DNA from 3 places in the Paenarthrobacter sp. TYUT067 genome. Region 1 is predicted to be linked to each of the others. Evidence: predicted binding sites of a transcription regulator. Region 1 holds the regulator's gene; each other region holds the start of a gene.
What was found. The regulator HrcA, encoded in region 1, represses chaperone genes, less so after heat shock. The targets are predictions, from matches to a motif close to TTNGCACTCGNNNNNNNCGAGTGCNAA.
Positions count from the first base shown of each region.

Region 1 (7,459 bases):
CCCAGGACGTCACTTGCAAGAACGACGGCGGCGGGTCCCGCCGTCGAGGACCTCAACACGTGGTGACCCAGAAGTGCCGTGACGGCACCGGCGTCACTGAGCCGCGTTACCTCTCTTGGTGAGATGCCACCCTCCGGTCCGACAATCAAGAGGACCTCGCGAGGGATCCCATCATCTCCAGTCCGGACCGCAACCGACTCTTCAAGGACGGTCCGCAGGGGGTTCTTGGCGTCTTCATGCAGGATGATGGCCACATCAGCGGCCGCGACGGCCTTCGCCAAAGCGGCAGTGTCCATCATGGACCGTACCTCAGGAATCCAAGCACGCCGCGCCTGCTTGGCTGCCGCCGTGACCACGGACTGCCACTTCGCGTGCGCCTTGGCGGCCCGTTCGCCTTTCCAACGCACGATCGCCCGCTCGGACTGCCACGGAATGACGGCGTCTATTCCGAGTTCCGTGGCAGTCTCGATGGCGAGTTCGTCCCGATCGCCCTTGGCAAGTGCCTGAACCAGCACCAGCCGGACCGCCGGCTGGTCCTCGAGGACTACCTCGGATGCCTTCACTGTGAGGGTGCTGGAACCGGCGTCAACCACGGCGCCAGTCAACCGCATGCCCGAACCGTCGGCTATGTCCACGGGCTCACCCACGGCCAGTCGCTTGACGGTGACGGCATGGCGCGCCTCAGCACCTTCCAACACAAATGTGGACCCGGGGATCAGCTGGTTAAGGCTTCCCGCCGGTGTAAAGAAAACCGGATTGCTCACCGCTACAGGTTACCGAGCTTGTCCCGAAGCTTCGCGAACATTCCGCCGCTTGCCACCAGCTTTCCCTCGGTAAACTGCTCGCCGCGCAGCTTGGCGAGCTGCTGCAGGAGTTCCTCCTGGGCGGGGTCGAGCTTGGTCGGGGTCTCCACGTGCAAGTGCACCTTGAGGTCGCCGCGTCCGTAACCCCGGAGGTGCGTAACACCCAAGCCGCGCAGGGTAATGACTTCGCCGGATTGGGTACCGGCCTTGACGTCGATGTCCTGCGCGCCGTCGAAGGTGTCCAGCTGCAGTTCGGTGCCAAGTGCCGCAGCGGTCATGGGCACACTTAGTGTTGCGTGGAGGTCGTCGCCTTCACGCATGAACATGGAGTCGTTGTTGACCCGGATCTCCACATAGAGATCGCCGGCGGGGCCTCCAGCGGGGCCCGCTTCACCCTGCCCGGACAGCTGGATGCGTGTACCAGTGGCGACACCGGCCGGAACCTTGATGGTGAGGGAACGACGACTGCGGATGCGGCCCTGTCCATTGCACTCGTTGCAGGGGTCCTTAATGACTGTGCCGAAGCCTTCACACGAACCGCAAGGGGCGGCAGTCATGACCTGGCCCAGGATGGAACGGACTGCCCGTTGGACCTGGCCGCTGCCACCGCAGATGTCGCAGCGTTCCGGGTGGGTGCCCGGGCGGCAGCAACTGCCATCGCACGTGGGGCAGATCACGGCGGTATCCACTTCAAGCTTCTTGTTGACGCCGAAGACGGCGTCCTTCAAATCGATGCGGACGCTGATGAGCGCGTCCTGGCCCCGCCGGACCCGGGAGGCCGGTCCGCCCTGACCGCCGCCACCAAAGAAGGTGTCGAAGATGTCCTGGAAGGCAAAACCCTGGCCGGCGTAGCCGCCACCGAAACCGTTGTCAGTGCCGTTTTCATTGCCCGTGGCATCATAGACCCGGCGCTTTTGGGGATCGGACAACACCTCGTAGGCGTGGGTCACGGCCTTGAACTGTTCCGCGACATCTTCACCGGGGTTTACGTCGGGGTGCAGTTTCCGCGCCAACTTGCGGTACGCCTTTTTGATCTCTTCCCCGGTGGCTTCCGGCGAGACTCCCAAAACGTCATAGTGGCTGCTCAAAGTCGGTATCTCTTCCTTGTTGTACTACGGATGTTTCCTCGGACCGGTGTTTAGCCGCCGAGAATGCGGGAAAGGTAACGGGCCACGGCTCGTACTGCTGCCATGGTGGTGGGATAGTCCATGCGTGTGGGACCAAGAATCCCCACCTTGGCACCGGAGCCATAGCCCGTAGCTACGACGGAGGCCTCCGCCAAGCCATCGTAGGGATTCTCGCGTCCAATGCTCACGGTAACGCCGCGGGGATCATCCCCCATGTCAGATAACAACCGGAGCATGACAACTTGTTCCTCGAGTGCCTCCAGCACAGGGCCTATGCTCAGGGGGAAGTCAACGTTGGAGCGGGCCAGGTTTGCCGTTCCAGCCATCAGGATGCGCTCTTCGCGGCTGGTGTCGCTCAACGATTGAAGCCCCTGGGCCAACGTCTGCGCCAGACTGCGCAGTTCCGGCGGACACAGCGCAACGACAGAAGGAAGCACTTGAGGCAAAAGCGCCAGCTGTGTGCCGGCAATGTTGCCCAGGAACCGGGACCTCAGGAGCATCAGGGCCTCATTGCTCACATCGGACCCAGCGTCGATGACCTTCTGCCCCACGCTGCCGGTGTCCGCAATTAGGACCACGAGGACCTGTTGAGGGGCCAAGAGGACGAATTCCACGTGGCGAACAAGCGCGCGGTTCGAATGCGGGTACTGCACAACGGCCACCTGGTTGGTCAGCTGTGACAGAAGCCTTACGGTGCGCTCCAAGATGTCGTCGACATCATCGGGGCCCTCGAGCAAAGAATGGATGGCCCTGCGCTCGGCCGCTGAGAGCGGTTTGACCTGCGAAATGCGGTCAACGAAAAGGCGATAGCCCTTGTCAGTGGGGATTCGACCGGCACTGGTGTGAGGCGCCGCAATCAGGCCTTCCTCTTCCAAAACCGCCATGTCATTCCTGATGGTAGCGCTGGAAACGCCAAGATGATGCCGCTCCACGAGGGCCTTGGACCCGACAGGTTCCCTGGAATGCACGTAATCCTCAACGATGGCACGCAGCACTTCGAGCTTGCGCGGCTCACTCAATGCTCCACCTCCTGACGACTGCCATGGTTCTTCCGACCGGTCAACGCGGGATCCCGCTCAGACCTCCACACTTAGCACTCAACATGCCCAAGTGCTAACAAGTCTAGTATGAGCCACCCCGTTGTTAGCATTGAAACCTGCCGCGGGCGGCTTCGGCCCGCACCGTAAACCAGCACAAAGGTAGGAATCCCTTGGCTTTGAACAATTGGGGCCCGCAGGATCTGTCCGCTCCGGCCAAACAGAAGCTGCCGGAAGTAGCCGTGCAGCGGGGAATGGTCCTCGAGGACGTGCAGTCGGGCTGGGTGGGTGAAGTAACCCGCGTTGAGAAGTCGGGCGGAATGCACGTGGTCTCCTTGGAAGACCGGCGTGGAAAGACCAAATCGTTCCAGCTGGGCTTTGGCTTCCTGCTTGAAGGTCAGGCTATCCGCTTGATGCCTCCCGCCCCCCGCACCGCTGCATCCGCCGTTCCGTCCGGCCGGACGGCTTCAGGATCCGTGAGGGTGCAGGGGCAACGGGCACAGGTAGCCAAGGCCAGCCGCATTTGGGTGGAAGGAAAGCACGACGCCGAGCTCGTCGAGAAAGTTTGGGGAGACGACCTCCGGGTGGAGGGCATCGTGGTGGAGCCACTGCATGGCGTTGATGATCTGAAGTCCGCCATCGCCGATTTCAATCCCGGCTCAGGGCGCAGGCTTGGCATCCTCGTAGATCATCTAGTCCCCGGGTCCAAAGAGTCCCGCATCGCTGCCGACGCCATGACAGTGCCGGGGGCTGCGGGAAACGTCCTCATTGTTGGACACCCCTACGTGGATGTCTGGCAGGCGATCAGGCCCAAGGTCCTGGGCATTGAGGCCTGGCCCGCCGTACCCCGCGGGATCGATTGGAAGACCGGAATCCTCAGCGCGTTCGGCTGGCCCCATGAGACCCCTGAGGACATAGGCTTGGGCTGGCAACGCCTTCTGGGCGCAGTCCGCACCTATGCCGACCTTGAGCCATCGCTCTTGGGACGGGTGGAAGAAGTCATCGATTTTTTGACGGTTCCTTGAGGTGGAGTCCTTCAGGTATCAGCAACTACCGTGTCAACGGGGCGTTGGTCCCGGCAAGTGCGTCGGTGCCGGTATTCTGGGACAGCAACACCGCAGCATCTTTAAAGCAAAGGGAAGACAACGTGGCAGATAACGCTCCTGAAGAACCGGGCAGCGCCGCAGGCCGGCCCCAGTACCATGGCGCGCCTGCCAACGCACTCCCGTTGACAGCCAGCGAGGACAGGCAATGGGCTACTCTGGCCCACTTTGGCGGCATCCTGGGATGCCTGCCGTCCCTTCTGATTTACCTGATTTTCCGGGATCGTGGACCGTTCACCGCACAGGAATCCAAAGAAGCGCTGAACTTCACGCTGCCTCCCACCATCGCAGCAGTTCTGGCCAACATTTTGGTCCTTCTTCCTGTGGTCGGCAACATCTTCGCCGTCATCGCCACCGCGATCTGGGTTGCCCTGACGTGTTTCTCCGTCTCGGCGGGCATCAGGGTAAACCACGGGCAGCCTCACCGTTACAAGGTCAACCTGCGCTGGATTAAGTAGCTCACCTCCGCTCGTCCAGGACTGCTTGCTCCGACGGGCATGAGCCCGCGGGTCAGTCGGGCAGGATCCTTCGAACTACGGCGTCAGCCAGGAGACGACCCTTCAGCGTAAGGACCAAACGGCCCTTGAACGCCTGAACAGGGTCCACCAATTCGTCGGCAATAAGCCCGGCCATCGCGTGCCGTCCGATCGCGTCCAAGGCATCTACGGACAACCCTGTGCCGAGCCGTGCCTCCAGCATAATGCGTTCGACTTCCCGGGTATCGGCATCGAGGGTTTCCCGCCCGGCAGCCGGAGAGCTAGCGCTCCCGAGCCTCGAGGCGTACGCCGTGGGGTGCTTGACGTTCCACCACCGGACACCCCCCACGTGGGAGTGGGCGCCTGGACCGATACCCCACCAGTCATCTCCCCGCCAGTAGGCAAGATTGTGCCGGCAAGCCTGGTCCGGCGTCCGCGACCAGTTGCTGACCTCGTACCAGTGCAAGCCCGCTTCGGAGATCATTTTGTCGGCAAGCTCGTATTTGGAGGCGTGGTCGTCGTCATCAATCCCAGGCACCTCGCCCCGGCGTATCTGGGCGGCCAGCTTAGTGCCATCCTCAACGATCAGAGCGTAGGCACTGATGTGGTCCGGCTGGTACGACAAAGCGGTTTCGAGTGACAGCTGCCAGTCACCCATGGACTCTCCAGGGGTGCCGTAGATAAGGTCCAGGCTCACGGAGAGGCCGGCTTCCCGCGCCCACTGCACAACAAGAGGCACCCGGCTCGGTGTGTGGGTGCGGTCCAGGACCTTGAGCACGTGGGGTACGGCTGACTGCATGCCGAAGGAGACCCTGGTGAAACCTGCGTCGGCCAGAAGCTTCAGGGATTCAGGAGTTACTGAATCCGGGTTGGCTTCGGTAGTTACCTCGGCGCCGGGTTCCAGCCCCCAATGGCCGATGGCGGCCCTAAGGATCCGGGCCAGGTCCTCTGCCGGGAGAAGGGTAGGCGTGCCACCCCCAAAGAAAACAGTACTGAGGGGACGACGGGGTAACCCCGAGGCGTCCAGTGCCAGAGAGGCGAAGTCCAGTTCAGAGACCGCCGTAGCGGCGTACGCGTCCTGGGAGGCGCCGCCACCGAGTTCGGTGGCAGTGTAAGTGTTGAAATCACAGTAGCCACAGCGCACGGCGCAGAACGGTATGTGGACATAGAGCCCGAACTTGCGGTGCTCGACGCCGGCCAACACCTGCGGAGGCAAGATGCCATCCGCAGGTGCCGGGTCGCCCAAAGGGAGGACGCTGGGCATTTACTTCTTGGCCTTGTCCTTGGACTCATCGGTGGTCAGGGCTGCGATGAATGCCTCCTGGGGCACCTCCACGCGACCGACCATCTTCATGCGCTTCTTGCCCTCTTTCTGCTTCTCGAGCAGCTTGCGCTTACGGGTGATGTCACCGCCGTAGCACTTGGCAAGAACATCCTTACGGATCGCTCGGATGCTCTCGCGGGCAATGATGCGGGATCCGATGGCGGCCTGGATGGGCACTTCGAATTGCTGCCTGGGAATCAGCTCACGGAGCTTGCCGGTCATCATCACGCCGTAGGCGTAGGCCTTATCGCGGTGGGTGATGGCGCTGAAGGCATCAACTTGTTCACCCTGCAGCAGGATGTCGACCTTGACCAGATCCGCCACCTGCTCGCCGTCAGCCTTCCAGTCCAGTGAGGCGTAACCGCGCGTCTTGGACTTCAGGAGGTCGAAGAAGTCGAAAACGATCTCCGCCAGCGGGATCCAGTAGCGGAGTTCAACGCGGTCCTCGGACAAATAGTCCATGCCTCGCATCTGGCCACGGCGGCTTTGGCACAGTTCCATGATGGAACCGACAAACTCGTTAGGAGCGAGGATGGTGGCGGACACCATGGGCTCCCGGACCTCGGAGATCTTACCGGTGGGGTATTCGCTCGGGTTGGTGACATGGATGACCTTCTTGTCCTCAAGCGTTACCTCATACTCCACGTTGGGTGCAGTGGAGATAAGGTCCAGGTTGTACTCGCGTTCGAGTCGATCACGCGTGATTTCGAGGTGCAGAAGGCCCAGGAATCCAACGCGGAAGCCGAAGCCCAGTGCAGCGGACGTCTCAGGCTCATAGACAAGCGCAGCGTCGTTAAGCATCAGCTTTTCAAGAGCGTCACGCAGGACCGGGTAGTCCGTACCGTCCAAGGGGTAAAGACCGGAGAAGACCATCGGCTTGGCGTCAGCGTAACCGCTCAGCGACTCCGACGCGGGCTTGGCGAGGTTGGTGACAGTATCGCCCACCTTGGACTGACGGACGTCCTTTACACCGGTAATCAGGTATCCCACTTCCCCCACACCCAGGCCTTTGGAAGGTGTGGGCTCCGGGGAGCTGACACCAATTTCCAGGAGTTCGTGAGTAGCCCGGGTGGACATCATCTGGATGCGTTCGCGGGGATGCAGCATGCCGTCCACCACTCGGACGTAGGTAATGACGCCGCGGTAAGTGTCATACACAGAATCGAAGATCATGGCACGGGCCGGAGCATTGGGATCGCCCACGGGGCCGGGGAGGTCGCGGACGATTTTATCCAGCAGCGCCTCTACGCCTACGCCGGTTTTGCCGGAAACCTTGAGGACGTCCTCAGGGTCACCACCGATGAGGTTGGCAAGCTCCGCCGCGTACTTCTCAGGCTGGGCGGCCGGGAGGTCGATCTTGTTCAGCACGGGAATGATGGTGAGGTTGTTTTCCATCGCCAAGTAAAGGTTGGCAAGAGTCTGAGCCTCGATACCTTGGGCAGCATCCACCAGCAGCACTGCACCTTCACAGGCCGCCAAGGAGCGGGAGACCTCGTAGGTGAAGTCAACGTGGCCGGGTGTATCGATCATGTTGAGCGCATAGCTCTGGCCATCGAGTTCCCACGGCATGCGGACAGCCTGGGACTTGA
Region 1 is NZ_JAMOIT010000019.1:92,970-100,428, reverse strand. Features, by position in the region: gene MOD31_RS17060 (16S rRNA (uracil(1498)-N(3))-methyltransferase) at 1-764, opposite strand, end outside; gene dnaJ (molecular chaperone DnaJ) at 767-1,891, opposite strand; gene hrcA (heat-inducible transcriptional repressor HrcA) at 1,942-2,949, opposite strand; gene MOD31_RS17045 (DUF3097 domain-containing protein) at 3,141-3,992, shown strand; gene MOD31_RS17040 (DUF4870 domain-containing protein) at 4,115-4,528, shown strand; gene hemW (radical SAM family heme chaperone HemW) at 4,581-5,810, opposite strand; gene lepA (translation elongation factor 4) at 5,811-7,459, opposite strand, start outside.

Region 2 (7,459 bases), on a different contig from region 1:
AACCTGGGATGGAGGCGGACACCGGCAGCGGCCAGGTCCTTGCTCTTGGTGCGGATCAGCGGGGCCGCCATGGATTTGAACTTGGGAGCCGCTTTTCGTCCCATGGGGGTATTGAGGTTGAGGACGTAAAGGCCCAGGAAGCGGACTACCGGCAGGGCAAAACGTGCAGCTGCACGGCCATGCCGCATAGGCATCTCGGCGCTGGGCTTGCCAGCAAGAAGTGTGGGCCGGGAGCGGGCAACTTCAAGGGCAATCTCCGCACCGGAATTGCCCAGGCCCACCACCAGGACAGGGCCTTCCTTTAACTGACCGGGGTTTTTGTAATCCTGAGAGTGCAGTTGGAGGATGCCCGGATCCAGTTCGCCCGCGAAGGCAGGAACTTTGGGGATACGGTGACCGCCTGTGGCGATGACCACATTCCTGCTTCTCCATTCGCGGTCTCCCGACCGGAGCACGAAAGCCTCACCCTCAGAGCTGATGTCCTCCACGCGTACGCCGGCAACGTAAGGCAATTCAAAGCGGCGCACATAGTCTTCCAAGTAGTCAGCCAGCTGATCCTTGGTGGGAAATGCCAAGGGGTCGCCGGGGAAAGGTGCGCCGGGAAGGCCGTCATACTTGGCCGGAGTGAAGAGGCGCAAGGAGTCCCAGCGTTGACGCCAAGCATCCCCTGGCCTCTGGTGCTGGTCCAGGATGAGGAAGTTCCTGCCCTGCCTTGCCAACCAGTACCCGAGCGCGAGCCCGGACTGGCCGCCACCCACAATGACGGTGTCAACTTCTGGATTGTGGTGAACGGACATCATCGTCTCCTATCTCGCTTGCAGTGGATCACTGATCTTTGCTGTGACCTGATAGGAGCCACGCTATGAGCGCGGCGCCTGGGTCCGCATCGGTCAAGTGAGCCACTCATTTCCAGCGGGATGGGTATTTCTGACCACTCGCAGTGGTTTTCAGCGAATCAGGCCGTGCTCAAAGGCGTAGCCGGTCGCGGCCGCTCTGGACGGCACCGCGAGTTTGGAAAGAATGTTGCTCACATGCCTGGCCACTGTCTTTTCACTGAGGTAAAGCTCCCGGGCGATGGTTCGGTTGGAGTGCCCACCGGCCACCAGCCGGAGCACTTCCACCTCGCGGTCAGTCAGCGGTGAGCTGCCTTTGTTCTTCTCGCCGGTGAGTTCCAGGACCTCTGCTACTGCCGGCATCGCCCCAAGATCTTCCAACTCGGCTTTGGCAGCCTCGAACTCCATGGCGGCAGAATCGGGATCGCCCAACAGGGCACACGCACGCGCCGCAAGGACCCTGCACCGGGCGGCCTGATAGGGAGCTTCGAGGCTGTACCAGATCCGCCACGCCCTTCTCGCCTCACGAAGCGCGGCCTGGGGCTCGGCTTCGACCAACAGCACCTGGGCAGCGGCATAGGCAACCAGGGCCATCTCCAATGGACGGCTGCCCTGCTGAAGAGGCTCGGACAGTTCGTCCAGCGCGAGCCTGGCAGCAGCCGCGTCGCCAGCGGCAAGTTCAACCTCGACGACGGCAGGCAGCAAGCGACGTCGATTGGCTGGGTCGGCCCCTGCCATCGCCCGCCGCATGGTGGCCTGTGCCTGGGCCGTTTTGTGCTCGGCCAGCTCAAGCAGCGCGATGCCGGGAACAGGTTCGAATCCGGTCCCGGCAGCTATGGCGTAGGCTTTCCCCGCTTCCTCCAGGAAACCTTGCAGGCGAAGTACTTCGCCCTGTTGATACCAGGATCCAAACGTGGCATCCGGGTCGCCCTTCCGCACCCTGCCTTCGGCGGCCCGCGCCACCGACAGGGCCTCTTCCCACGCTCCGTGAAGTATCAACAGTTCGGCACGGTAAGCCTGGCATTGTCCACTGAACATCACCATGTCCGGGCGATCCCCGCACCAGCGCTCCAAGGCCGCAGTCCACTCGTGGGCGCGGCGCACATCGTTGGAAAGACGACAACTGCCCAAGACTGCACAGTAGATGATCCCTGCGGGGATGGGCGAGACCTCACCTGAGGTGACAGAGACCATCACTTCATCCAAAAGCTGCAATCCTTCTTCCACGTGCCCGAGGGAAACGCGGGTGGTGCCGACACCGAGCCGGCCCAAGGCCTGGAGGTCTTTGTCGTGGAAGGAGGTTCCCAGCTCCAAGGCTTTGGCGAACAGACCCTGTCCAGCCGCCGGGGCTCCACTGCGCAACAAACCGAGGGCCGCAGGAATCATGAGGTATCCCTCGGCTGCACAGGGACCTGACATACCTTCCAGCACGTGCTTGGCACGGGACAACCACCCGTTTCCACGGGCCGGCTCTCCCATGTCCATCAGGAACATAACAAGCCAGGCCGCACACCTCGCGGCGCTGTCAGCGTCTCCCATGGTCAGGAATTCGTCGTGCGCCCGGGTCAGGTACTCAATGCTTTGGCTATTCAAGCCAAGCAGCATCGCCACAGATGCCGCCAATTCGATGTCCTGCGGAGGTAGTCCGCCCTCTGAATCGGCGCGGGTGAGGCACTCAAGCGCATCGCGCCAACGGCGCTCGTGGAAGGCCGAGCGTCCCAAATCCAAATCTGTGTCCGGAACTGTCATGGCTCACCTTGCGACCGGGAACAGACCGAATGACGCACCCAAGCCGCCCTAGTAGCGTCAGGTTACCGCCGCCGTCGTACGCTCACAAGAGCTTGGCCGCGCTGGCCAGACACCACCTCCGGAAACACCACAAGCCCCGGTCATCTTGACCGGGGCTTGTGGTAAACAGGGCCGTTAGTGCTGGTGGCCTGCGTGTGCGTCTTCTTCCTCAGCCGGCTTTTCGGCAACCAGGGTCTCGGTGGTGAGAACCAGGGCAGCGATGGAAGCGGCGTTGCGGAGAGCCGAACGGGTGACCTTCACGGGGTCGATCACGCCAGCGGCGATCAGGTCCTCGTACTCACCGGACTTGGCGTTGAAGCCGTGGTTTGCTTCCAGCTCGGAAACCTTGGCAACAACAACGAAGCCGTCGAAGCCAGCGTTCTGGGCGATCCAGCGCAGCGGCTGGACCAGGGCGCGGCGGACGATGCCCACAGCAGCTGCTGCGTCACCCTCCAGCGCCTTGACGGCCGGGGACTCGTCCAGTGCCTTGAGGGCGTGGATGAGAGCGGAACCGCCACCGGAAACGATGCCTTCTTCGAGGGCTGCACGCGTGGAGGAAACAGCGTCCTCGATGCGGTGCTTCTTTTCCTTCAGCTCAACCTCGGTGGCTGCGCCAACCTTAATCACGCCGATGCCGCCGGCCAGCTTGGCCAGGCGTTCCTGCAGCTTTTCCTTGTCCCAGTCGGAGTCCGTCCGGGTAAGCTCGGCGCGCAGCTGTGCAACGCGGTCAGCGACGTCCTCAGCCGTACCGGCACCATCAACAATGGTGGTGTTGTCCTTGGTGACTGTGATGCGGCGTGCGGTACCGAGTACCTCGAGGCCAACGGTGTCCAGGCTCAGGCCAAGGTCCGGGGAAACAACCTGGGCGCCCGTCAGCGTGGCGATGTCCTGGAGCATGGCCTTGCGGCGGTCGCCGAAGCCCGGAGCCTTGACGGCAACAACGTTGAGCGTGCCGCGGATGCGGTTGACGATCAGCGTGGACAGGGCTTCGCCTTCAATGTCTTCAGCAATGATGAAGAGCGGCTTGTTTGCCTGCAGGGCCTTCTCCAGCAGCGGAAGGAAGTCCTGCAGCGAGGAAATCTTGCCCTGGTTGATCAGGATGAGGGCGTCCTCGAGGACGGCTTCCTGGCGCTCAGCGTCGGTGACGAAGTACGGGGACAGGTAGCCCTTGTCGAACTGCATGCCCTCGGTGAGGACCAGTTCGGTCTGGGTGGTGGAGGATTCTTCAATGGTGATGACACCATCCTTGCCAACCTTGCCGAACGCTTCGGCCAGCAGTTCGCCAACCTCGTCGCTCTGTGCGGAGATGGCTGCGACGCTGGCAACCTGGGTGCCTTCGACTTCGCGGGCATTCTCCAGGAGGCGGGCGGCTACTGCTTCAACGGAAACCTCGATGCCGCGCTTGATCTCGCCCGGAGCGGCGCCGGCAGCCACGTTGCGCAGGCCTTCCTTGACCAGGGCCTGTGCCAGCACGGTGGCCGTGGTGGTGCCGTCGCCGGCAACATCGTTGGTCTTGGTGGCTACTTCCTTGGCCAGCTGTGCGCCAAGGTTCTCGTAGGGGTCATCAAGCTCAACTTCACGGGCGATGGTTACGCCATCGTTGGTGATGGTTGGTGCGCCCCACTTCTTGTCCAGCACGACGTTGCGGCCGCGCGGACCAAGCGTCACCTTGACAGTGTTGGCGAGCTTGTCGATACCGGCCTCAAGAGACCGGCGGGCAGCATCGTTAAAAGCAAGCTGCTTTGCCATGGTTGTGTCCTTTCAAGACAGAAAACCCGCACCGCTGGCGGCTGGAATCATTCCAACTCGACGGCGGTGCGGGGCTCCGGGAAGTTACTTTACGACGATCGCAAGGACGTCGCGGGCGGACAGAACGAGGTACTCGTTGCCGCCGGTCTTGACTTCGGTTCCACCGTACTTGGAGTAGATGACGACGTCGCCAACAGCTACGTCAACCGGTACGCGGTTTCCGTTGTCATCGAAGCGGCCGGGGCCGATTGCAACAACTTCGCCTTCCTGCGGCTTCTCCTGTGCGGAGTCCGGAATGACCAGGCCGGAAGCCGTGGTCTGCTCTGCTTCGAGCGGGCGAACAACAATACGATCCTCAAGAGGCTTAATCGAGACCGACACTCGGACTCTCCTTTTCATGAGCTGATTCATGGACTAAGAACTAGGGTGCCGGAGCGTACATCCGTCGTCGCGGTGCCGGAAGACGCTTGGCGTGATTAGCACCCTCCGGGGGAGAGTGCTAACAAGACTCTATGTAAGCGTTAGCACTCGGTCAAGGTGAGTGCCAGCATTTCGTCATGGGTGAACGTCCCTTACCTGCCCGTCAGGTCGTCCAGATCGTAGTCTTCGCCGTCGTCATCCTCATCCAGCGGAGCATTGCCGCGGTTCAGGTACAGCACCACGGCGGCGGCTATAGCCACGATGCCGGAGATCACCAGCGTGATAATCCCACCGGTCCGGGCGCCGCTGTAAAGTTCGCGGATGCCCCGCGCTTCATCGGTGGCGTCATTGACGCTCTTGCCGGCCACCGAGTAAGTAGCCGCATTGAAGGAATCCAACGCGAAGATAATGATCAGCAGGCCGATGCAGACCACCGCGATCACGACCCCCGCTATCAGGGCGGGGCGCGCAATCTTCGTCAGGGAGGGGTGCGGTGCTGCGTTGTCTTCCATGAAAACAACCCTATCCGGCTGATTCGCCGGTCACGCTGTCAAGCGCCGCGCCGTTAGGCTTGATTCCATGCCTCACGCACCGCAGGAACAGATCGCACCCTTGCTGACTACTGAAGGATGGGAACTTCTTGCCTCACTGGGACCCTATCGGGAGGCCGATTCCTTCAGCGTCAACGCAGACCTCCGCAAAGCGGGTCACTCCCCGGAGCTGGTAGCTGCGGTCCTCACGCAATCCAGGCTGCGGACGCGCGCAGAGGCAAAGTTCGGCGAGTTTGCCCGGCAGATGCTCTTTACCCAAGCCGGCTTGGAGCAGGCAACGCGATTGAACGTCGCAGCCCGTCACGCCGAGCGCTTCGCGAAGGCCGGCATCTCGCACGTTGCAGACCTGGGCTGCGGCCTTGGCGCCGACTCCATGGCGATGGCGTCAATGGACATTTCCGTGACCGCGGTTGAGATGGATGAAACCACCGCCGCCTGCGCCACCATCAATCTCATGCCCTTCCCGCATGCCACCGTGGTGCACTCCGACGCAACAACCGTGGAATTGGACGGGGTGGACGGCGTATGGCTGGATCCCGCCCGGCGAACCACGTCCACCTCCGGAACCAAACGGATCTGGGACCCTGAAGCCTTCTCTCCCCCGTTGTCCTTCGTGGAACGCCTGGCGGCTACCGGCCGCGCCATCGGCGTCAAGATGGGTCCCGGCATCCCGCATGAGTCCGTGCCTTCAGGCTGCGAAGCCCAGTGGGTTTCGGTAGGCGGCGACGTCACCGAAGTGACCCTGTGGTTCAACGCAGTGTCCCGCCCCGGCGTGCGTCGCGCCGCGCTGGTGATTGGCGGCCAAGGCGCCGCTGAGATCACCAGCGGCACGGATTTCGACGGCGGCCCGGTAGCCGCCGTCGGGCCTGTAGAAGGTTTCCTCTACGAACCCGATGGTGCGGTGATCCGCGCAGGACTGGTGGCCGACGTCGCCGAACGGCTGGGCGGGCACCTGGTGGACGAGCACATTGCCTACATCTGCGCGCCTGCGCTGCACGACACTCCCTTCGCCCGTGCCTACAAGGTTCTTGAGGTGATGCCCTATAACGTCAAGGCCCTCAAGGCCTGGGTCAAGGCCAACGGAATCACTGTGCTGGACATCAAAAAGCGCGGCACGGCTGTCACTCCCGAGGAACTCCGGAAGCAGTTGCTGCCCGCCAAACCGGATAAGTCCCTTAGGACGAAAACAGCCACCCTGGTCCTCACCAGGATCGGCGAGGAGAGAGTGGCTGTTGTGGTGGAACCGGTGACGGGCTAGCAGTCAGCGGCACCCGGCAGTCAGCGACGTGAAAACTCCGAGGCTTCGCGGACCTGCTCAGGGCTAGGGCGCACGCCGGTGTAGAGGACAAATTGTTCCTCGGCTTGGATGGCAATAACTTCAGCGCCTGTGATCACCTTCTTGTCCGCTTTCCGGGCAGCACTGATAAGTGGCGTCTCGGACGGCAAAGCCACGACGTCAAACACTACTTGCGCCGCGGCAATCGTGGCGTCGTCGAAGGACTGCGCTGTTTCGTCCGCACCTGCCATTCCCAACGGCGTGACGTTGATGATGAGATCAGCTGTGGAGCCGTTGACGTCATCCTGCCAGGCGAAGCCGTAAAGATCTGCCAGTGCACGGCCGGTGTCCTCGTTGCGGGCCACGATGGTGACGGCGGTGAACCCGGCGTCCCGAAGTGCTGCGGCTACGGCCTTGGCCATACCGCCTGCACCGCGGAGGAGCACGCTGTGGCTGCTGGGAACCTGGTGGTCCTTTAGCAGCCGGGCAATGGCGATGTAGTCCGTGTTGTAGGCAGTCAGCACGCCATTGTCGTTGACGATGGTGTTCACCGAATCAATGGCCTTGGCCGACGGATCCATCACGTCAACCAACGGGATGACGGCTTCCTTGTACGGCATGGAAACCGCGGCGCCCCGGATCGGGAGGCCGCGGATGCCAGCCACTGCAAGGGTGATGTCCGCAGGGGCGAATGCTTTGTAGACAAAGTTCAGGCCGAGCAGATCGTACAAATAATTGTGGAACCGGGTGCCGATATTGCTGGGCCGGGCCGCAAGCGAAATGCACAGGGACATGTCTTTGTTCAGGATTGGCATTCCCCCATTAAACACGCCCCTTTATCA
Region 2 is NZ_JAMOIT010000005.1:227,381-234,839, reverse strand. Features, by position in the region: gene MOD31_RS06665 (NAD(P)/FAD-dependent oxidoreductase) at 1-797, opposite strand, end outside; gene MOD31_RS06660 (response regulator transcription factor) at 948-2,582, opposite strand; gene groL (chaperonin GroEL) at 2,757-4,370, opposite strand; gene groES (co-chaperone GroES) at 4,455-4,751, opposite strand; gene MOD31_RS06645 (hypothetical protein) at 4,943-5,302, opposite strand; gene MOD31_RS06640 (class I SAM-dependent methyltransferase) at 5,370-6,599, shown strand; gene MOD31_RS06635 (shikimate 5-dehydrogenase) at 6,620-7,432, opposite strand.
Region 2: groES (co-chaperone GroES) is a predicted target of HrcA. The motif match lies at 4,892-4,918, and genes of this name have one in related genera.

Region 3 (7,459 bases), on a different contig from region 1:
CCGTGCGCAGGTTGAACGAGATCATCCGCAGCGCCAAACCGTTCCCCCGGTGGATGGTCACCATAGCGTTCGGTATTTTCTCGGCGGTATTTGTTGGCGTACTGGGTGGGGGACTGGGCGCGTCGGTGGTTGCCTTCTGCTCCAATATCCTGATCAGCCTGCTCTCCCGGCAGCTAGCACGGTGGCGCACAGCGGACTTCTTCAACACCATGGCGTGCGCATTCCTGGTTACCTTTATTGCCCTGATGCTGCGGTGGGCGGGTGTGGACATTGCTCCTTCCATTGTGGTTGCCGGCGGAATCCTGCTGCTGCTGCCAACGGGTCGACTTGTCTCATCTGTTCAAGACGCGATCAACGGCTTCCCGGTAACGGCGGCGGGCCGCTTTCTTTCCACGGCACTGACATTCGGTGCGATCGTGGCAGGTATCGGCGTCGCCGTGGTGGTGGGAACGCTCATGGGCAGCGCCGTCCTGGACGTCACGCAAACCTTCCCGGACGCGTATCCGCTGTGGATCCAGGCAGTGCTCATTGCCATCGCGGTGGTGGCCATCGGCGTCACCGAACAGACTCAAATGCGGCTGTTACTCCCGACGGCGGCAGTTGGCATAGTGGGCTTCTTCGTCTTGTGGGGGGTGGGCGAAGCCGGCCTTGGCGACCGCTTGTCACCAGCGGTCGCCGCCGTGGCCATCGGCTTGTTGGGCCGTGTAGTGGCGCTCAAACTCGGGGCACCGCAGCTTGTGGTGGCTGTTCCAGCTGCACTGATCCTGCTGCCAGGTCTGACGATCTTCCGCTCCATGTACGCGCTCACCGTTGAGGGGGGCAACATCCTTCTGGGTGCGGGTGGAATGCTCAACGCCGGCGCCATAGTGCTGGGAGTGGCGGCGGGCATTGTGCTGGGCGACAACTTGGCCAGACCGCTCACGAAGGGGTTGTCCAGCAACGAACGGCGCAGGGTACGCAGGCGCTAACCACAAAAGCCGAACGGCGCTGCCCAATGAGGCGGCGCCGTTCGGCTTTAAGAAGTGACGCTTGATCTGTCCTGAGTCTAGATTTGACCTGAGTCTAGATTTGTCCGACGGGGAGCTTCTTTTCTGCCTGGAAGACTTCCTCCACGCGACCCTGCGCCCAATACCCGGAGAGCGATACCTGCGAACGCTCCAAGCGGCGCTGCACGAAGAAGATCTCGCGGAGACCCTTCATGTAGCCCCGCTCGCCGTGAGCGAAGACATCCACTCGTCCCGGCAGCCATTCGGTGTTTCTTAGTGCTTCAAGGAGCAGGTGGCTGGATCCCGCCTGAATCCCTTTGCGCAGCAGCCAGTGCAACTCCACACCTGCGGGTGCGGAAATCGGAAGAATGTCCGCCTCGTTGTCCACTTCAAGGAACACGGTGCCGCGGGCATCCGGAGCAAGGGCCTCAACACAGGCCGCAATGGCCGGTATGGCGGCGTCGTCGCCGGCGAACAGGTACCAGTCGGCGTCAGGTGCGGGGTTGTAGGCACCGCCCGGACCTGTGAACGTCAGTGAATCGCCGGGCTTGGCCGCTGCAGCCCAGGGGCCAGCCAGTCCTTCGTCGCCGTGGACCACAAAGTCGATGGCCAGTTCCTGAGCTTCCAAGTCCACCCAGCGGATGGTGTACGTACGAGTGTGGGGCCACTGCTCGCGGGGCATGGTGTCGCGGATGGCCCACAAGTCCAGCGGGAGTTCGTACTCCACGCCGGGTTGGGGGAAGACGATCTTGACGTATCGGTCCACGTATTCGTTGTTCGCGTAGTCACTGAATCCTGGTCCGCCTGCAACGATCCGAACCATGTGCGGTGACAGGCGTTCGTTGCGCAGGACGGTCAGGGTCACCTGCGGGCGAGTCTTGCGTGAAGCGGATGAAGTGACGGGGAGTGCAGTCATGTAGGCAAGCCTAAGCTAATGACCTGCGCACCGGCTGGGTATGAGTCGAAGGTTACAGCTGCCGGAGGTTGCAGCCGTGAGTCTACAGAACCGGAAGTTCCCAGTTGATGGGGTCCGCGCCCAAACCCACCAGGAGATCGTTGGTCCGGCTAAAGGGCTTTGAGCCGAAGAAACCCCTCGAGGCCGACAGCGGACTCGGATGGACGGACACGATGGACGGCGCCCCGCCCAGCAGCGGCACCACGCCCTCGGCGTCCTTGCCCCACAGGATCGCCACCAGCGGACTTTGCCGCCCATCGCCGTCTGTACGGTTTACGACGGCGGTGACCGCCGCCGTCGTAATGGCCTCCCAACCTTTGCCGCGGTGGGAACCGGCGTTCCCGGCTTCGACGCTGAGGACTCGGTTCAGGAGCAGGACGCCTTGCTCGGTCCAGGCGCCGAGATCGCCGTGGACGCGCGGTGGAAGTCCGAGGTCGTCGTGGAGTTCGCGATAGATGTTGACCAGGCTTCGGGGGATGGGCCGTGTTTGCCGCGACACTGCGAAGGAAAGTCCAACGGCGTGGCCGGGAGTCGGGTAGGGATCCTGGCCGAGAATCAAGACTTTGACATCGGCCAGCGGTTGCCCGAAAGCCCGCAGCAGGTTTTTGGCCGCAGGAAGAACCTGTGCGCCGTTTGAGGATTGGCCGGCCACGTACTTCAGGGTCTCCCGGAGTTGGCCTTCCACAGGGCGCAAGGCGTCGGCCCAGTCGGGAGCCATCAGGTCTTCGAGCGGCGCCTCACACAACGCGGCGAAGCCCGGGTCGGCCGAGTCGGCAGGTTCAAGATCAAAGAGTGCATCCTCGCCAGTCATCACGCTATTGTCTCCCGCGCGGCACCCGCACTGCGAATGACAGCCTTGTTATTCGCCCGTAGCATGGGGGTAGGACATTTTCCCCCCAATAAGCGTCGAAGGAGTGTGCCGTGGCAGAACCAGCACCGGAACCGATGGCGTCGCAGGCCACAGGTTTCGCGCTCGAGGACCTCGCAGCCGAGACCCGCAGCGACTCTCCGTTGAGCGAACGGGATCAGCAGATGCTGGCACTGGAGCGGCAGTGGTGGAAGTACGCCGGGGCCAAAGAACAGGCTATCCGCGAGCTGTTCGACCTCTCCGCCACCCACTATTATCAGATCCTGAACGCGCTGATCGATACCGAGGACGCGTTGGCCCACGATCCCATGCTCGTCAAGAGACTGCGTAGACTACGTACGTCCCGCCAGCGTGCGAGGACTGCACGTCGCTTGGGGTCCGACGCGTAAATCGCCAGGCTGATCAGTCAGCAGCAACCAGCAAGGACACCGCTTCACCATGACCAAATATGCCAAGGACGAATTCGACCGGGTTCCGCAGAACACGTCCCGTCAAGGCGTTCACCGCGACGCCCAAGAGACCGCACGCCCCACCCTGTGGCCGGTCCTGACCGTTGGGGCAGTGGCCTTGGTGCTCGGACTGGTGGCCTTCCTGATCCTCCCCAACCTTGGGCTGGTATCACCGGGCGCAGCATCAAACGCCACGACGCCGTCACCCCAGCAGACTTCAACAGCACCGTCAGCTGCACCCACTGAAGCGAGCAGCGCGCCGTCCGCCTCCGGCGATCCCGGCAGTCAAGCCAGCACCGAACCGGCGCCGTCGGATTCTCCTTCTGCGACTCCCTCCTCGGCTCCTGTGGACAAGACCACTCCGGTAGCTGTGTACAACGGCGCTGGAACAGCCGGCTTGGCCGGGCGTGTGGCCGGCCTCGTTCAGGGTGATGGTTGGGCGTTGAGCACGGTGGGGAACTGGGGTGGACTGCCGCAGCAGACGTCCGTGATCTTCTACAACGCCCCGGAGCAAAAGGCGAACGCTGAGGCCCTGGGAACCTTGCTGGGCATTCAAACCATTGTGGAAACGCCTGAGGTTCAACAACCCCTGGTGGTTGTGGCCGGCCCCGGTTTCCAATAAGAATCACGCCCGGCTGGAAGCGATAAGGCCCAACTCGGTTAAGCCTCAATAACAAAAGCGGTGCCTTCGCTCTTTGGGGCAGCGCGGTGATGGTGACAGTGGTTACAGTGGATTGATTCCGGTACGGAGATCCCGGCAACCGGTCTTGGCTACTGCGAAAGTGTGGGCATTATGGCTTTGGGAACCGTCAAATGGTTCAACGCCGAAAAAGGCTACGGATTCATCACTGTGGATGAATCCGGCGACGACGTCTTTGTGCATTGGTCGGCCATTCAGATGGATGGCTTCCGCGCCCTCGAAGAAGGTCAGCGTGTTGAGTTCGAACTTGGGGAGGGCCAGAAGGGTCCGCAGGCCGAAGGCGTCCGCGTCGCGTAGGTCAGCCCACGGCTGAAAGCCCTCCCATTTGTAGCGGGAAGTGGCATCCCTGCTTGCACTCTCACCGGTCGAGTGCTAATTATTGAGTTAGCACTCCTACGGTTCGACTGCTAAGTCCGGCCCGGCTCATCCCGGCGGCGGGCAGGCGTCGAATCTGCGGAGGATCAAGAAACACCTTGGTGGGGTGAGGTCCGGAGCGCGTGGCATACAGAGGCCGCAAGCAATGGACCGTCCGTCGCGGGCACCCCATCTGACAGGTACCTTCTTAACGACTGTCCCGAAAGGACTACCGCCGTTATGGCCAAGATCATTGCATTTGATGAAGAGGCACGCCGCGGCCTCGAGCGGGGCCTGAACATCCTCGCAGACGCCGTCAAGGTCACCCTCGGCCCGCGTGGACGCAACGTCGTCCTCGAAAAGAAGTGGGGCGCCCCCACGATCACCAACGATGGCGTTTCCATCGCCAAGGAGATCGAACTGGACGACCCCTACGAGAAGATCGGTGCAGAACTTGTCAAGGAAGTTGCCAAGAAGACGGATGACGTCGCTGGCGACGGTACTACCACTGCAACCGTCCTCGCCCAGGCACTGGTGAAGGAAGGCCTGCGCAACGTTGCCGCCGGCGCCGACCCGCTGTCCCTCAAGCGCGGTATCGAGAAGGCTGTTGAGGCAGTCATCAGCGAACTGCTCGCCTCCGCCAAGGAAATCGAGACCAAGGAAGAGATCGCAGCTACCGCTTCCATCTCCGCCGGCGACCCGGAAATCGGCAGCCTCATCGCCGAAGCCCTGGACAAGGTGGGCAAGGAAGGCGTCATCACGGTCGAGGAATCCAACACCTTCGGCCTGGAGCTCGAACTCACCGAAGGCATGCGCTTCGACAAGGGTTACATCTCCGCTTACTTCGTCACCGACGCAGAGCGCCAGGAAACGGTCCTCGAAGACCCGTACATCCTCATCGTCAACTCCAAGATCTCCAACGTGAAGGAACTCGTCACGGTTCTGGAGAAGGTCATGCAGTCCAACAAGCCGCTGCTGATCATCGCCGAAGACATCGAGGGCGAGGCCTTGGCCACCCTGATCGTCAACAAGATCCGTGGCACCTTCAAGTCCGTTGCCGTCAAGGCTCCGGGCTTCGGTGACCGCCGCAAGGCACAGCTGGCCGATATCGCCATCCTCACCGGTGGCCAGGTCATCTCCGAAGAAGTTGGCCTCAAGCTCGAAAACGCTGGCCTGGAACTCCTCGGCACCGCCCGCAAGGTTGTTGTCACCAAGGACGAGACCACCATCGTTGAAGGTGCCGGCGACGCCGATCAGATCGCAGGCCGCGTGGCCCAGATCCGCGCCGAGATCGAGAACTCCGACTCCGACTACGACCGCGAGAAGCTGCAGGAACGCCTGGCCAAGCTGGCCGGCGGCGTTGCAGTCATCAAGGCCGGTGCCGCAACCGAAGTTGAGCTCAAGGAACGCAAGCACCGCATTGAGGACGCAGTCCGCAACGCAAAGGCTGCTGTTGAAGAAGGCATCGTTGCCGGTGGTGGCGTAGCCCTCATCCAGGCTGGTGCCAAGGCATTCGCCAACCTCACCCTCCAGGGTGACGAGGCAACCGGTGCCAACATCGTCAAGGTTGCCATCGATGCACCGCTGAAGCAGATCGCCTTCAACGCTGGCCTTGAGCCGGGCGTTGTGGTGGACAAGGTTCGCGGCCTGCCTTCCGGCCACGGCCTGAACGCTGCCACGGGCGAGTACGAAGACCTTCTGGCTGCCGGCGTCAACGACCCCGTAAAGGTCACCCGCTCGGCTCTCCAGAACGCTGCTTCCATCGCTGGTCTCTTCCTGACCACCGAGGCCGTAGTTGCTGACAAGCCTGAGAAGAACGCTCCGGCTCCCGGCGGCGACGACATGGGCGGCATGGGCGGCTTCTAAGTCTCCCTGCTGTAGCGATACAGCACCCGGCATCACGCTGAATAGCATTACGACGGCGGTCCTCACCATTTGGTGGGGGCCGCCGTTTTGCGGTCCCAGCCCAACTAGGTCGCATAAGTGCGCGTTTAGAGGGCTCAGAACGCGCACTGATGCGACCTAGTTGGGTGCTAGCACGGTTTCAGTGTCGGTGGGGTCTGGCAGGATTAACCCCATGACGATTATTGCTGCCGCCGATGGGTCTGCCCTCGGTAATCCTGGGCCGGCCGGTTGGGCCTGGTATGTTGATGACTCCTGTTGGCGAGCAGGGGGTTGGCCGCACGGTACCAACAATCAGGGCGAACTAATGGCCGTCCTGGACCTGTTCCGGTCCACGGCCCACGTGCCGCAGGAAGAACTGCTGATCCTTTGCGACAGCCAATACGTCATTAACTGCATCACCAAGTGGATGCCGGGATGGAAGCGGAAGGGTTGGCGCAAGGCCGACGGCAAGCCCGTGCTGAATGTGGACCTTCTCAAGGACATTGACCAAGTGATCGTTGGCCGTAAATACTCCTTCGAATGGGTCAAGGGCCATGCTGGTCACCCCCTCAATGAAGCAGCAGACGAGCGCGCCCGCGCTGTTGCTACCGCCTACCAGCAGGGCGTTGCGCACCGAGCAGGCCCTGGGTTCCCTGGAGCCCACGAGGGCGGTCCGAGCCAAGAGCGGGAAGGCTCGCAGCAGCAGGCTGAGTCGCAGCGGCAGGCTGAGTCACGTATGCAAGACAGTGCTCCTCTGCCCGTCTCTTCAAGCACCGGTGCCGGCGCCTCCGCTGTGGGCGCTGCTTCCACGGCCACGAAGGCAGACCGAAGCCTTCGACCGCATTTTGAGCCGACGCTCTTTGGCGAATCCGGCATCTTTGGCCAGGCCGATCTCTTCAGTGAGCTGGAGGATGACGCCTCGTCCCAGCAGTTGTCGGCGGAGGACACCGTCTTGGCGCTGGAGCGGGAACTGCTTCGGCCCGATGTGAGGGCGGACATTGGCAGGATTGCTGTGCTGCTCCACCCGGACTTCGCGGAGATCGGGAGTTCGGGCAGGTTCTGGACGCGGGACGCCATGATGGTGGCTTTGGAAGAGGACCCGGGAGAACCGACTGAACTGGAACTGCTCAGCGCAGACCGGCTCAGCGACAACACCATGCTGTTGAATTACCGAAGCTTCGCAACCACGGGCTCAGCACTTCGCAGTTCCGTCTGGATGCTGGACCGCGGCCAATGGCGACTTCGTTTCCACCAGGGGACTAT
Region 3 is NZ_JAMOIT010000016.1:111,438-118,896, reverse strand. Features, by position in the region: gene MOD31_RS15340 (threonine/serine exporter ThrE family protein) at 1-968, shown strand, start outside; gene MOD31_RS15335 (siderophore-interacting protein) at 1,063-1,902, opposite strand; gene MOD31_RS15330 (uracil-DNA glycosylase) at 1,985-2,752, opposite strand; gene MOD31_RS15325 (DUF3263 domain-containing protein) at 2,863-3,198, shown strand; gene MOD31_RS15320 (LytR C-terminal domain-containing protein) at 3,248-3,880, shown strand; gene MOD31_RS15315 (cold-shock protein) at 4,052-4,255, shown strand; gene groL (chaperonin GroEL) at 4,553-6,178, shown strand; gene MOD31_RS15305 (ribonuclease HI family protein) at 6,390-7,459, shown strand, end outside.
Region 3: groL (chaperonin GroEL) is a predicted target of HrcA. The motif match lies at 4,343-4,369, and genes of this name have one in related genera.